Regions from separate parts of the Glutamicibacter sp. FR1 genome, predicted to be linked through region 2. Evidence: riboswitches for the same ligand, from Rfam matches in the RefSeq annotation. Region 2 holds a riboswitch; each other region holds the start of a gene.
The links. A riboswitch is a leader RNA that binds a small molecule or an ion and turns the genes downstream of it on or off. The one in region 2 is predicted to bind S-adenosylmethionine.

Region 1 (5,049 bases), 650 kb from region 2:
GCCTTCCCACCAGCCGGCGCTGTGCGAATCGCCTTGGGCGACGTGGGCGTCACCGGTGAGTGCATGCATCACCAGCACCGCGTTGGAGCCATCAGCTGCTAGCTTCCCCCACGTCTCGTAGGCCAGCACCACGTCGGGAAGGTATCCACCGAATTCAAAGTGGTACTCCCCCACGGAGCTACGGCGCAAAATGCCGTCTTGTCCGCCAGCGAGCTCTTCGGCGCGCAGAGTATCTTCAGTAGTCACAATGGATGGCATGCCTAGAGGGTTTCCTGCAATTCCTTGTTTTCAAGGGCCGCAACAGCTTCGAAGCCCAGCTCAAGATCGGCCAGGATGTCCTTGATGTTTTCCAGCCCGACGCTCAGCCGCACCAGTCCCGGGCTCACACCGGCGGCAATCTGCTCCGCTTCGGAGAGCTGGGCGTGGGTGGTGGAGGCCGGATGGATGACCAGCGAGCGCACGTCGCCGATGTTCGCGACGTTGGAGTGCAAGACCAGTGCGTCCACGAAAGCCTGTCCGGCTTCCGCGCCGCCCTCCAGCTCGAAAGCGATGATCGAGCCAGCGCCGTGATCGCTGTACTTCTGCGCGCGCTCATGCCACGGAGAGGACTGCAGTCCGGCGTAGGCGACCTTCTGCACTTCCTCGCGGGCTTCGAGCCAGTTGGCAACTTCCACTGCGTTCTGGCCGTGGCGCTCAATGCGCAGCGACAGGGTTTCCAGGCCTTGGGCGATCAAGAACGCGTTGAACGGCGCCACTGATGAACCCAGATCGCGCAGCAGCTGCACGCGTGCCTTGAGGATGTAGGCCAGATTCGCGCCGAGGATGCCGTTGACGCCCAGGTCGCGGGCGAAGACCAAGCCGTTGTAGGACTCGTCCGGGGTGTTAAATACCGGGAAGCGTTCGGCGTCCTTGGCGAAGTCGAAGTTGCCCGAGTCCACGATGACCCCGGCGATGGCGTTGCCGTGGCCGCCAAGGAACTTGGTGGCCGAATGGATCACGATATCGGCGCCCCACTCGATGGGGCGGATCAGGTATGGCGTGGCCAGGGTGTTGTCCACCAGCAGCGGCACGCCGGCTTCGTGGGCGATCTCCGAGATGCCCTCGATATCCAGCACGTCCTGCCGAGGATTGGAGATGCTTTCGCCGAAGAAGGCCTTGGTGTTCGGGCGCACCGCGGCACGCCATTCGTCCAGGTTGTCCGGGTCGGAGACGAAGCTGACTTCGATGCCCAAGCGCTTGAGCGTGTGCTTGAGCAGGTTCTGGGTTCCGCCGTACAGGCTCGGGCTGGCTACCAGATGGTCGCCGGCTTCGGCCAGGTTCAGGATGGCGAAGGTGGTGGCGGCCTGTCCCGAGGACAGCAGCAGCGCGCCAACGCCGCCTTCCAGATCAGCGATGCGGGTTTCCACGGCGTCGGTGGTCGGGTTGCCGATACGGGTGTAGATCGGTTCCAGTTCCTGCAACGCGAAACGGGCAGCGGCACTCTCTGCGCTCGGGAAGACAAAGGAAGTGGTTTGGAAAATCGGGAGAGCTCGCGCTCCGGTCGTCGGATCCGGGGTCTGGCCGGAATGGATCTGACGGGTTTCAAATGACCAGTTGTTGCTCATGGTTTCCTCCAAATAGCGTTTCATGACTATGGGGGTACGCCGCTGAAAAGACACCGACAGGAAGCACCGTATCGAAACGACTTCCAGGGGGTAACCCGCGCTTGTCCTTGATGCCTTGTGCGTTCAAGGGCCAGGTCTTCACCCGGGGCACCCCACCGCGGTTGGAGGGTTGCCGCCCAGTAAGCCGGGGCTTGTTACTGGGACTCATGACCTGCTATCAGTTTGCCCGAAAACCGAAGATCTTTGCAACGCAGTGGACCGGCATTGGACTCAATCGGTCATATTTCGCGAATTCCGCAGATTTTCCGCAGAGTATTCGATAACATCAGCGCACTTAGGGGAGCCTAAGTAGAGACTCGCATCACATGTTGCCATGATGGGCACATGATGAGGCTAGATCACGTAAGTTATGCTTGCGGCCCGGACGGGCTGCTGCCAACCGCTGAAAGAATCTCCGAGTCCCTGGGACTGGAATTCGTCAAGGGCGGCGTGCATCCACGATTCGGAACACGCAATGTCATCTTCCCGCTCAAGCATGGCCAGTACCTGGAAGTGGTTGAAGTCCTGAACCACCCGGCCAGCGACAAGGCTCCCTTCGGCCAGGCCGTTCGCGCCCGCTCGGACCTCGGCGGTGGCTGGATGGGCTGGTGCGTCTCGGTGGAGGATCTATCCAGCGCCGAAGACCGCCTGGGCCGCAAGTCAGTGCCTGGCAACCGCAAGTTCCCTGATGGCCGCGAACTGACCTGGCAGCAAATTGGCATCAAGGGCCTGATCGCCGACCCGCAGTGCCCATACCTAATCTCATGGGATGACGGTACTGAGGATCTGCATCCGTCCAAGTCGCTTGAACCGGTTGGTGCCATCAGCGAGATAGCCATCGCCGGTTCGCGCGAACGGGTGCTGGATTGGCTCGGCCAGCCGCAGAACGTCAATTTGGGAGCTGTCACCATGCAATATGAAGCTCCGAATGGCACTCCGGGCATCATGTCGGTAACCTTTGAAACCGAGTCCGGCACCGTGGTGCTGTAGGAAACTCGGAAACGAACGCAGGTAGGCGGGGACAATGGCGTCCCCACCTACCTTTTTCGTTAATGGCGTTTCAGTCGCTGGCGCAGGCCTTCGGGCACTACTGGCCGATTCCGATGGCAGGCCCAATCAGCGCGTAGCCGACGAAGCCGATAGCATCGAGCAGGAAGTGGGCGATGACCAGCGGCATCACCCGGCCGTACTTCTGGTACACCCAGCCGAAGACGATGCCCATGAGCATATTGCCGATCATCGGCCCCACGCCCTGGTAGAGGTGGTAACTGCCGCGGAGCACTGCAGAACCGATAATGGTGCTCCACAGTCCCAGCTTCAGCTTCTTGGCATAGGTGAACAGGAAGCCGAGCATCAGCACTTCTTCGAGCACTGCATGGCGTACAGCCGACAGCAGCAGCACGGGGACGCTCCACCAATAATCACCGAGATTGGCTGCTGACAGTGCTGTGGTGACGCCCAGTGCCCGTCCGGCAGCATAGACGCCCAGCGTCCCGATGCCCATGGCCAGGAACAGCCCCGCCCCGAGCATCGTGTCCTTGCCCGGACGTCGCATGTCGAAGCCGATGTCACGGATGGTTCGGCCGGTCGTGCGCTTCATCAGATAGAGTGCCAGCACCACGGGCACCAGCGCGAAGACAATGTCCAGAAGCTGGTAGGTGAAATCAAAGAACTCGCGTGTGCTCAGCGGGTTGTTCAGCGATGTCGTCTGATCACGCAACGGTGCCCTGGTGACTTTATCCGCAAAGCTCAGCAGCGAGTAGACCGCGCTCTGCCCCAAGGACAGGGCGAGAACCAAAATGATCTCGAACCTGAGGGTTCTGCGGGTTGCCGTCGGCTCAATTTGTTCAGCGTTCACGTTCTCGATCATAGGCCGATCTGGCTGTGCGCGTACTGAGTAGCCACGTGGCAAACCTGCGATAGCCTGAAGGTGAGACCACCAGCGAGCTGAACGAGAAGGGTACGAATGAGTCGTCCTGCCACCAGTGGAGAACTGCAAATCGCCCGCCAGCTCTGCCCCGATCTTTCGTGGGAAGATGCGGCCGTGAATGAAGGCGGACAATTCCACAAGGTGGTCATTGGCAATCCGCAGGCGGTGATTCGCATGGCGCGCACGCCAGCGGCGACCGAACAGATGCCGCGAACCGTCGAGCTGCTGTCGTTGTTGGAAAGCCAGCTCAACTATCAGATCCCGGTGGCGGTCTCCGAGATCCTGCATGTCGACGGGCTCAGCTCAGTTGCCATGTCCTTCATCCCCGGAAGCGCGCATGAGCCTCATTACGGGGATCCAAAGGTGCTGGGCCAGCTGGTGAAGGAATTGGCCGAGGTACCGCTGGAACAGATCGGCGCTCATCTGGCCAAACCGTTTTCGTTCCGTGGCGAATGGACCCAAGCTCGGCAGCAGCAATGCTTCGATGCGCTGCCCGAGGAACTTCGAGCTCCTGCAACCGCACTTTGGGATCAGCTCGATATTCTGGCGCAGGTTCCAGCGGGACTGGTGCATGGTGATTTGGCTGGCCACAACATGCACTGGATTGACGAGAAGCTGATTGGCATCTTGGATTGGGACCTCGCAGCAGCGTGGGACCCTGCCTTGAACACCGCGTACCTGAGCCTGTGGCATGGTTTGGAAATGGTGGATTTGATTGCTCCCAACTCTGAGGAAGCGCACCGGGCCAAAATCTGGTTGGGTCTCATGAGCCTTGAACGGTTATCGGATACGCTCTCGCGCTCGGACAACCCGAAGATGGGCAAGCTCATGCGCAAGATTGGTCCGCGCATCCTCACTGCAGCGCAATCAATCAATGGATAGGAAGCAATTTGGCCTGACCCGCCGATGAGCAAGCCATCTGGAGCGTAAAGAAAGCCCGCCTGAATGTTGTCAGGCGGGCTCTCATGCACCGTATCGGGTGCATTGCTTGCTTAGCTCAGGGCTGCGATAGCTGCATCGTAGTCAGGCTCGGTGGTGATCTCCGGGACGATCTGGTTGTAAACAACCTTCCCGTCCTCATCCAGCACAACAACCGAACGGGCCAGCAGGCCAGCCAGTGGTCCGTCGACCTGGGTGACTCCGTAGTCCGAACCGAAGTCGGAACGGAAGACCGAACCAGCTGTAACATTCTCGATGCCTTCGGCACCGCAGAAGCGGCCCAGTGCGAATGGCAGGTCAGCAGAAACACACACGACGGTGGTGTTCTCCAGGCCGGCAGCCAGTTCGTTGAAGCGACGCACGCTGGCAGCGCAAACGCCGGTATCAACCGACGGGAAAATGTTCAGGACAACGCGACGGCCAGCCAGCGATTCGCTGGTGACATCTGCAAGGCCGGTGTCGGTGAGAGTGAAAGCTGGAGCCTGCGAGCCAACGGCTGGCAGATCACCAATAGTCTGTACAGGGGTTCCCTTGAAA
Region 2 (5,049 bases):
GCTGACCAAGTAGCCGCTAACTTCTGGCAGATAGTGCTGGGCTGTTGCTCCCCTGATGGGGAGCAACAGCCCAGCACTTGCTTAATCCGGCTATGGGCAGTTAAAAAAGCGTCGCCGCGCTGCCTGCGAAGTCCGGGTTTTCAAGTTTCAGCAGCTCCGTCTTGGCTTGCAGTCCTCCCAGATAGCCGCCCAATGAGCCATCGGTGCGCAGCACCCGGTGGCAGGGCAGCACGATGGGAATCGGGTTGGTGGCGCAGGCTGAGCCGACGGCCCGCACTGCCTTCGGCTTGCCGATTTGCTGCGCGAGTTGGGCGTAGCTGCGGGTCTGGCCGTAATCGATATGTTCCAGTTGAAGCTGCACCTGGCGGCGGAACCGCGTCGAGAGCTGCAGGTCCACCGGGAGCTCGAAACTGTGCCGTGTGCCCGCGAAGTACTCATCGAGCTGCCGGGCGGTCCCATCCAGGCTCGACTTGTCGCGCAGGATGCGCGGGCTGAGCTTTTCCGAGAGCAGCTCAAGTATGCGGTCATGGCCCTCGGACTCGAATGCCACCCGCACCAGCCCGGCATCGCTGCTGGCCAGCAGCAATGAACCCACTGGGCTGTCGACCACCCGATAGGCGACATCGACAAGTTCAAGCGCCCGGGCTTTTTCAGCGAGCTGGCCTTGCAGCGCGTCGAGGGTTTGCATTTCAGCGGCCGTCGCCTGCTGCTGATAATTTTTTTCGTTCATGGCTGCTCCCGCCATAGTTCCTGGTCGTCGAGCCGGACCCGCAGGTTCTTGATCCCGTCGGCACCGGCCCTGCGGGCAGCGGCTTCGCTGCCCGAAAGGATTTCGGCAATTTGCGCGTAGCTCATCCCGCCGAGGTACCGATAGGCCACGACCTGCCTTTGCTTGCCGGGAAGCTGATTCACCTCGTGCCAGAGCTGCAGATTGTCCAACTGCAGATCCGGCCGGTTCTTCCCGGACGCGGGACTGTCCACGTCCTGGCCGATGAGGATCTCCGGCTTATGCTTGCGCAACTCGTCAATGGCCTTGTTCCGGGCAATGCGCACCAGCCACGCCAGGACATTGGCATCATCTGGCAGCTGCGGGTACGCCTTGAGCGCGGCGAGGAAGGTTTCGGACCAGGCATCTTGCGCGCGGTGCTCATCCAGCAGAGCGCGGCAAACACGCAGGACGTTCAGTCCATAGTCTTGGACTATCCGCTCGAATGGTGCTTGCATGCCTCTCCTGGGATTTCGCGACCTGCTGGCCCCTCACCGTGTAAACGCAACGGCCACCTGTTCTGTGAGGTGCGAATGAAGAATTTTTTCATTCACCCCGCTGCCGCACGGATTCCTAGAATGCCACCAGGTCAGATTCACCGGCGAGCTGCTCGAGCCGGGCCAAATCCACGTCGATAATCTCTCCATTCTCCACGCCTTGGGCTTGCCTGGTTCCTGCCAAGGCGTCGCGAATGGTGCGCATGGTGGCGCCATGGCTGACAATCATGATCTTGCGCCCGGCATGCTTGCTGGCTAGGCCCATCAGCGCCGGCACCGCGCGGTTCAAGATGTGCGCACGCGGCTCAACCTGCTCTGCGGCGGCAGCCGATTCCTCGTCGCTGACTTCCGCCATGATCCGGCCTTCCAGCGGGCCGAAACCGCGTTCGATGAGTTCCGGAACTGCGTTGCCCGTCGCTGCCCCGATCTGCTGGGCGATCAGGACGGCAGTTTCCTGGGCACGCACCAAGGGGGATGCCAGAATCAGCGAAAAGTCTTGGCCGATGAGCTTGCGCCCGACCTCGCGAGCTTGCTCGCGTCCGGTTTCGTTCAGCGGGATGTCGGTTTGCCCCTGCAGTCGGCCTGCAAGGTTCCAATCGGTCTGCCCGTGTCGAACCAGTACCAGCGAAGTATCCATGGCTCCAGCCTACCGGTGCCATAGATGTCGAAGAATCTCCGATCACAGGCCCGATACGCAACGTTACGACTCATAGTTGGGTCACGAACGGTCATGTTGCGAAGATTATTACACCATCCCGAGCGGCTGAGAGATCTGGTTCGATGACGCCGCAGCAACCTGCCACATCCGGTGGTTACGGTGCTACCGCCAGAAACGATGCAGCCGCTTACCCGTTGGAGAACGGCAGGAAGCGACATTGATTCCGGGATTCCTGCCTCGATCGCGGCCCGCCCTGCGGTGCACGTGAAACCCCCGTCGACAAGGAGTCGCAAGCCACCATGGCAGATCACAAGTTTGGATTCCGCACCCGCGCCCTGCATGCCGGAGGCACCCCCGATGCCGAGCATGGCTCACGCGCAGTGCCCATCTACCAGACCACGTCGTTCGTGTTCAAAGACGCTGACGATGCGGCCAACCTCTTTGCCCTGCAGAAGTACGGCAACATCTACTCGCGCATCGGCAACCCGACCGTGGCGGCCTTCGAAGAGCGCATGGCTTCGCTGGAAGGCGGCATCGGCGCGGTAGCCACCGGATCGGGCATGGCCGCGGAATTCGTCACCTTCGCGGCGCTGGCCCAGGCCGGCGACCACATTGTCGCCTCCTCGAAGCTCTACGGCGGCACCATCACCCAGCTGGATGTCTCGCTGCGCCGCTTCGGCGTGGACACCACCTTCATCGACTCCAACGATCCGGCCGACTTCGAAGCCGCAATCCAGGAGAACACCAAGGCCGTCTACACCGAGGTGGTGGCCAACCCGTCCGGCGACATCGCCGACCTGAAGGGCCTGGCCGAAGTCGCGCACCGCCACAACATCCCGCTGGTCGTGGACTCGACGCTCACTCCCCCATACATCCTTCGCCCCATCGAGCACGGCGCGGACATCGTGATCCACTCGGCCACCAAGTTCATCGGCGGGCACGGCACCACCCTGGGCGGCGTGGTCATCGAGTCGGGCAAGTTCAACTGGGGCAACGGCAAGTTCCCCACCATGACCGAACCGGTAGCCAGCTACGGCAACGTCTCCTGGTGGGACAACTTCGGCGAATACGGCTTCCTGACCAAGCTGCGCAGCGAGCAGCTGCGCGACTTCGGACCGTCGCTTCCGGCCCAGTCGGCATTCCAGCTGCTGCAGGGTCTGGAGACCCTTCCGCAGCGCATGGACAACCACCTGTCCAACGCCAAGCAGGTCGCCGCCTGGCTGGAATCCGATGAGCGCGTGACCTACGTGAACTACGCAGGCCTGGATTCCCATCCGCAGCACGAGCAGGCCAAGGAGCTGCTGCCCCTGGGCGTCGGCTCGGTCTTCAGCTTCGGAGTGAAGGGCGGACGCGAAGCCGGCGCCAAGTTCATCGAGGCGCTGCAGCTGGCCAGCCACCTGGCCAACATCGGCGATGCCCGCACCCTGGTGCTGCACCCTGCCTCCACCACGCACCAGCAGCTGAGCGCCGAGCAGCTGGTCTCCGCTGGCGTGCCAGAAGATCTGATCCGCTTGTCGGTGGGCCTGGAAGACGTCGAAGACATCCTCTGGGATCTGGACCAAGCGCTGGCCGCTTCGCAGGAAGCTGCCGCCGGTTCTGCCGCGCAGTTCGAAGCACCGGCTTATGACGGTTCCGCCTGCGCCTTGCCAACCGCTTCGAAGGGAGCAAACTAATGACTGCAGTTGAAACCACCTGGGAAGGCCCGGGAGCCGCGCAGCGCCTGGAGATCCTGAGCGAGACGAAGACCATCGCCATTGTCGGCGCTTCGAACAAGCCGTCACGTGCCAGCTACTTCGTGGCCACCTACCTGCTCTCCTCCTCACGGTACAAGGTGTACTTCATCAACCCGGTACTCGACGAGATCCTGGGCCAGCCGGTGTACAAGTCGCTCGCCGATCTTCCGGAGACCCCGGATCTGGTGGAGGTCTTCCGCAAGCATGATGACCTGCCCGGCGTGCTGGACGAGGCCCTGGCCGTGGGCGCGAAGACCCTGTGGCTGCAACTGGGTTCCTGGCACGAGGAAGTGGCCCATCGCGCCGAGGCCGCGGGCATGAACGTGGTCATGGACCGCTGCGTGAAGATCGAGCACGCCCGCTTTCATGGCGGTTTGCGCCTGGCCGGATTCAACACCGGCGTGATTTCCTCGAAGCGACAGGTCCTCGCCTAGGAAGTCCGGAGCTCCACATAATGGGTGCATGCAGCATTCCGCTGCATGCACCCATTACGTGTTCGGAACAGGTCCAGAGTTTCCGTGCAGGCCGACGGACTGGGCTTGTCCCGCGGCTCATTCGACAGGAACGTACAGTTCACCTGCGCAATCATGCGCGATGCAATTTCCTCGCCTCCCCCGAAACCCACTTAAAACCAAATAAAACCAAGAATTCCCTAGATTTTCACTTGACGATGTCACGCAATCGGGCATAAAGTCATGGAAACACAGATCAATGTGTTGCAGGTCATGAGGAATTGCGGAGGCAAGAATGTTCGCCGAAGAACGACACCGGCTGATCGTTGGGCAGCTCGAAGCTGACGGGAAAGTAACCGTCGCCGAGCTCGCGCAGCGCTTCGACATTACCCGGGAAACCGTGCGGCGGGATCTGGCCCAGCTGGAGTCCGAGAACTACCTTCGCCGCGTCCATGGCGGAGCGGTTGCCATCACCGAGGCGAGCACTCGCGAGGAAAGCTACGTGGTGCGCACCGCCATCCATTCCGAGTCCAAGGCCCGCATCGCCCAGCGCGCACTGAGCCTGCTGCCGGTCTCCGACGCCTCGGTTGTCATCGACGCGGGAACCACCACGGAAATCCTGGCCGAGCGCATGCTCAAAAGCGCCGCGGGCAACGGCCTGGTGGTCCTCACCCATGCCCTGCCCATCGCCGCTGCCCTGGTCCACAGCCCGGATATCGCCTTGGAGCTGATCGGCGGGCGGGTCCGCGGCATCACCGGCGCCTCCAGCGGAGCGCGCACCGTGCAGGAATATTCCCAGTACCGGGCGGACATCGCCTTCATCGGCACCAACGGGCTGCATGCAGGATTCGGCCTGAGCACCCCGGACCCGCTGGAAGCCGCCGTCAAACGCGCCCTGGTCGCCAGCGCCCGCCGCGTGGTGCTGCTGGCCGACGGATCCAAA
Region 3 (5,049 bases), 300 kb from region 2:
CAGGAGCATGCCAACCAGCGTCCAAGGAAAGAGGATGCGAGGCATGGTGCTGCTAGCTGTGTGCTGGTTGATGGCGCGTCGGACGATAGGTCAACTCCTGGATCCGGCCGTCCAGCAGCTTGGAATCGACAAGTTCCAGGTCGTAGTCGTCCACCCCGCCAAGTACAGGAGCTGAGCCGCTGTGCCCGGTCAGCACGGGGAAGATGGTCACTTGGATGAAATCGACCAGGCCTGCCGCGAGCAGGGAATGGTTCATGGCGAGAGAACCGTGGGAGCGCAGCGGCACATCCGAGGTTTCCTTCAGCCGCGCGACGACTTCCAGTGCATCAGCGCGCTCCAGTGTGGGGTTGGGCCAGTTCAGAGGCTCTTCCAAGGTGGTGGAGATGACGGTGGCGGGCTTGTCGTGCAAGGCTACGCCCCACGCGTCTTCCACCTCGGGATTCATTTCGATTTCTTCCCAGAAGCGGCTGAAGAGGCGGAAGGTGTTGGCTCCGAAGACTACTCGGCATGCTCGCGTATACAGTTCGAGCCGATGGGCCAGCAGCTCCGGCCCTTGCTTTCCCCAATAGCCGCCCCAATCGCTTCCGGCACTGCCGAAGCCATCAAGGCTGCTGAACACATCGAAGGTATAGGTCGCGCTCATGGCGAACCTCCTGGAGCTCGGGCGTTAGATGCCACCTACCGTACGCCGGTGCTCGCAGAGGGAAAAGCAGTGACGCGGGATTCTCAGGGAACCGTTATGGACCCTGGACCACGGTGACCACGACGGATAGCAGTTGCACAACCAGCAGGCCGAAAGCCAGCGAGATGAGCGCCCATCCAAAGCTCTTCTTCAACGCAGCCACGATGCCTCCCAATAAGCCAAAGGCAGTGGGCAGGAGGAACATCCAGAGTGGTTTTGCCGTCCCCGTGTCTGCCCAGTCAATGAGGGCCAGGGCAGAAGCAAGCGCCAATCCCATCAGTACCCAAGTCCACAGCGGACATTTGCCGACGAGTATATTTGCGGAGACCTTCAATTGCGCACCTTCTTCCCGCCTTTGACAGTACTGCATCTGTGCATTGCGGGCGCACTACATGAAATGCACGCTCACTGTGCTGGACATGAAGCGCATCTTATGAATCTTCTGCTTGACGTCATTCCTTGGGCAAATCCACATTCTGGGTACGAAGCTGGCCACGGGAGAGCTGCTTGCCGGTGGCTTCATCGGTGATGATGACCTCCCAGAGCTGCTGGGTGCGCCCTTGGAACAGCGCGGTGGCGACCACCTGGACCCGCGCCCCGGTGGAGGGGCGCAGGAAGTCAGTGGCATTGTGCACTCCAACGGCGAATTGCCCGCGTTCGGCCACCGCATAGCTGGCGCCAACCGACCCTGCACTCTCGATCATCGAGGCGTACACGCCGCCATGGACCACTCCCCACGGAGTGTGGTGGTTCTCGTCCAATTGCGCGTGGCCGCGTACTTCAGTGGCAGAGATATCATCGAATTCCAATCCGATGCTTTCGCTGAATCGGCTGGTCTTGTCGGGAATCCGTGGTGCTGGCTTATCCAATTAGTGATCCTCGGGCTAGTTCGTCGTGCTGTCTTCGAGCGCCTGGGCGCGCAGAACATTCTTCTGCACCTTACCAGTGGAGGTGCGCGGCAGATCCTGCGGGAAGACGATGGTGCGCGGCACCTTGAATCCGGCGAGCTTTTCGCGGGCGAAGCCAATCAGGGTTTCGGCATCCAAGGTGGATCCGCTGCCGCGGATGACATAAGCCACCGGGCGCTCGCCCCATTTCTCGTCGGCGACGCCGATGACTGCAAGGTCCAGCACTTCTGGGTGCGATGCGAGGGCCTGTTCCACCTCGATGGTGGAGATGTTCTCGCCGCCGGAAATGATGATGTCCTTGGCCCGGTCGCGCACCTGGATGTAGCCGTCCGGGTGCATGACGCCGAGGTCGCCGGTGTGGAACCAGCCGCCATGGAAAGCTTGGGCGGTGGCGGCTTCGTCGCGGTAGTAGCCGATCATGACGTTATTGCCGCGCAGTACGATTTCGCCCATGGTCTGCCCGTCCGCGGGGACATCGTCCATGTTCTCGTCGACAATGCGCGCGGACTCGGCAGTGATCATGCCAACGCCCTGGCGGGCGAGCTTCGCTGCCCGGGCCGGCCCATCGAGCTCATCCCACTCATCCTGATATTCGCACACCGTGTACGGCCCATAGACTTCGGTCAGGCCGTACACGTGGACTACTTCGATGCCCAGATTCTGCAGCTTGGAGATGATGGCCGGGGACGGGGGAGCGCCTGCGGTGGTGATCCGCAATGGCGTATCAAGCTGATGGGCACGGGCTGAGTCGGCGATGATGGAGCAGACGGTCGGGGCGCCGCACAGGTGGGTGGTCCCAAGATTCTCGATGGCGTCCCAGACCGCATTCTCGCGCACGCCGCGCAGGCACAGGTGGGTTCCGCCCGCTGCGGTGACGGCCCATGGGGTGCACCATCCGTTGCAGTGGAACATCGGCAGGGTCCACAGGTAGCGGGTCTTGGCGGTGAAGCCCTGGTGGTGAGCTTCGCCCAAGGAATTCAGGTAGCTGCCGCGGTGCGAGTAGAGCACGCCCTTCGGCTTGCCGGTGGTGCCTGACGTGTAGTTGAGAGTGATCGGCGCCCGCTCGTCGGCAATGGCATAGGGAAGCTTCTCATCCGAGGCTTCTGCCAGCAACTCGTCCAAGGTGGCGTCGACTTGCACTTCGGGACGCGGTCCGGAGTACTGGTCATCGGTGATTTCAATGAGCGCTTCCAGCGTCGGGTTCTCCCGGCGCAGGGTCTTCGTATGCTCCAGCAGCTCGGTGTCGGCAAGCATCAGCTTGGCAGCCGAATGATCAATGATGTACTGCAGCTCGTGGGCCGAAAGGCGGGTATTCAGGGCAATGAGGACGCCGCCAGCCAGCGGCACGGCGTAATGCGCCATGAGCATTTCGGGAGTATTCGGTGCCAGCACGGCCACGCGGTCGCCCGGTTCAATGCGCGCCTTCAGCGCCTGGGCAAAGCGGTGCACGCGTGCTTCGAGTTCCGCGTAGGTGTAGCTGCGAGTTCCATGGATGACGGCGGTCTTCTTCGGATAGGCCTCGGTTGTGCGCTCAAGGAAACGCAGCGGGGTCAGTTCTGAATGGTTTGCCTGAATCTCTACCATGGTGTGGCTATTCCTCAATCGTCAGCGATGGTTACGGAGAACAATAAGAGGGAGTGTGACTCAATGCACTCCATGATCGATAGTACCATGAACCTCAGCGTCATGCGGAGAAACCAAGTTTCATTGCGGTGAGCGGTAGTGAATTCGCGACAGGCCTCCGGTTCCACGGGTAGAGCCGGGTCTTCCGCTGCAACGTGACCGGAGAAGGTCCGTAATGAAAGTTGCGTCGAAGGTCTCGGGCAAGGTGGATTTGGCGAATAAAAGACTGCTAAAAGGTTCATTTCAAGGCATTGGATCGAACGTTTCGTTGAATATTGCGATTTGCGAAGCAAAATGTTTGACGCTGCTTCGTAATCACCCATATTGTTTTAAGCAGAATCAAGAGCATCAGCTATAAGCCCTGGCTTGCTGATCGGCAACCCTCTCAACGGTAGTGGGGTGCTCCAGGTGAGGATTCGGTTCCACGCGAAAACGTGCTGGAACAAGTACCGCACACGGCGTGGAACTCCAACGCTGGCGGCTTCGAGAATCAAGAAGCTCCGGCGTGCGGATTATTGCGCGGTGGGCAAGACCCGAAGGAATCGAGCCATGTCATTGAATCTTGAACTTGACCCGTTGACCCTGCGCAAGGTTTTCGCTCAGCATCCGTCAGGCGTAGCCGCCCTCTGTGCAGAACTGGATGGCGAGAAAACCGGCATTGTGGCTTCGTCATTTACCGTGGGTGTTTCCCTCGAGCCAGCACTGGTGATGTTCGCCGTGCAGAAATCCTCGAATACGTGGCCAAAGCTGCGCAACGCTGGCCGCATCGGCGTTTCGGTGCTCAGCGAACGCAATGAAGGAGTGTGTGCTCAGATCGCGTCGAAGAACGGCGACCGATTCCGCGGGATCGACACCTATTCCTCGGAACAGGGCGCACTGTTCATTAACGACTCCACGCTGTGGCTGGAAACCTCGATTTACAACGAGGTCGAAGCGGGGGATCACTGGGTGATCTTGATGGAAGTCCACGGGCACCGCATCTCGAAGCACTCGCCGCAGATCTTCCACGATTCGCGCTTCCATTCACTGCCGGTCCCCGAGCTCGTCTAAGCTCTTCTGAACTTCCATAGCTTCGGCCAGATCAACATATCGATCTGGCCGAAGCTTTTTTGATTTCGAGGCCTGCGGAATCACTTGATCCCTGTGCCAATCGGAAAATTAGGCGCGATGCCTGTTGATCTCCGGGCACCCCGGCAGCAACCCTGGACTACATGCAGCCCATGCACTGCGGGCAAGTTCGACGTGTAATTGCACTTCCACTGCAGCTGATTGCCGGGGTAAATCGGTGGCAGTGGGCCAAGAGCCCAGTTACGGCTTCAAATTCACGCAACGCCACCTCGGCGACATCAAGTTATCCACGGCCCTGAGCGGTGAAATTCTTGTTGGTTGTGAACTACTTCGGGCTCGGAGCCTTGATAGCGAACATTAATCCGTGGTGACTAAGGGTTTTGCAAATTTAACAGTATCCACAATGTTATCCACAAAACTGTGGATGAAGTGTGGGGAAATGTGAACAAAGGAGCGAAAACCCCGGAAACTGGGCGATTGTGGGTGTTGATAACCTCGATGTGGTTGGCGTGACCTTCAATGAATTAACTTTCTTTCCACAAGTGTGAAAATACAAACAGACTAGTCAATTGATGTTACCGGTGTATAGAGCGGGGTAATCCACAGGGTTCTCCCCAGACTGTGAACAGGTGAGTCCACAGGTAGCGGTGTGTTATCCACATATTCTGTGGATAATGAGGTTTACGCCTGTTAATAACAGCCCTAGTGTTGGCTTCGGGAGAGAAATATCCACAGGCGCTTTACAGCTAAATGTCCGTATCGACTGAC

Region 1: another riboswitch for S-adenosylmethionine. It lies ahead of ACLQ8T_RS04240 (bifunctional o-acetylhomoserine/o-acetylserine sulfhydrylase); the one in region 2 lies ahead of ACLQ8T_RS01275 (O-acetylhomoserine aminocarboxypropyltransferase/cysteine synthase family protein).
Region 3: another riboswitch for S-adenosylmethionine. It lies ahead of ACLQ8T_RS16150 (flavin reductase family protein); the one in region 2 lies ahead of ACLQ8T_RS01275 (O-acetylhomoserine aminocarboxypropyltransferase/cysteine synthase family protein).

What each region holds. Positions count from the first base shown of each region.
Region 1 is NZ_CP178602.1:889,671-894,719, reverse strand. Features, by position in the region: gene metX (homoserine O-acetyltransferase MetX) at 1-258, opposite strand, end outside; gene ACLQ8T_RS04240 (bifunctional o-acetylhomoserine/o-acetylserine sulfhydrylase) at 261-1,604, opposite strand; SAM riboswitch class IV at 1,697-1,816, opposite strand; gene ACLQ8T_RS04235 (VOC family protein) at 1,989-2,633, shown strand; gene ACLQ8T_RS04230 (CPBP family intramembrane glutamic endopeptidase) at 2,731-3,513, opposite strand; gene ACLQ8T_RS04225 (phosphotransferase family protein) at 3,610-4,455, shown strand; gene tpx (thiol peroxidase) at 4,566-5,049, opposite strand, start outside.
Region 2 is NZ_CP178602.1:243,103-248,151, reverse strand. Features, by position in the region: gene katG (catalase/peroxidase HPI) at 1-13, shown strand, start outside; gene ACLQ8T_RS01290 (methylated-DNA--[protein]-cysteine S-methyltransferase) at 101-745, opposite strand; gene ACLQ8T_RS01285 (RNA polymerase sigma factor) at 727-1,224, opposite strand; gene ACLQ8T_RS01280 (histidine phosphatase family protein) at 1,340-1,900, opposite strand; SAM riboswitch class I at 2,011-2,122, shown strand; gene ACLQ8T_RS01275 (O-acetylhomoserine aminocarboxypropyltransferase/cysteine synthase family protein) at 2,221-3,594, shown strand; gene ACLQ8T_RS01270 (CoA-binding protein) at 3,594-4,088, shown strand; gene ACLQ8T_RS01265 (DeoR/GlpR family DNA-binding transcription regulator) at 4,402-5,049, shown strand, end outside.
Region 3 is NZ_CP178602.1:3,351,803-3,356,851, reverse strand. Features, by position in the region: gene ACLQ8T_RS16175 (PQQ-dependent sugar dehydrogenase) at 1-45, opposite strand, end outside; gene ACLQ8T_RS16170 (dihydrofolate reductase family protein) at 53-643, opposite strand; gene ACLQ8T_RS16165 (hypothetical protein) at 738-1,016, opposite strand; gene ACLQ8T_RS16160 (PaaI family thioesterase) at 1,135-1,551, opposite strand; gene ACLQ8T_RS16155 (long-chain-fatty-acid--CoA ligase) at 1,567-3,174, opposite strand; SAM riboswitch class IV at 3,551-3,668, shown strand; gene ACLQ8T_RS16150 (flavin reductase family protein) at 3,763-4,263, shown strand.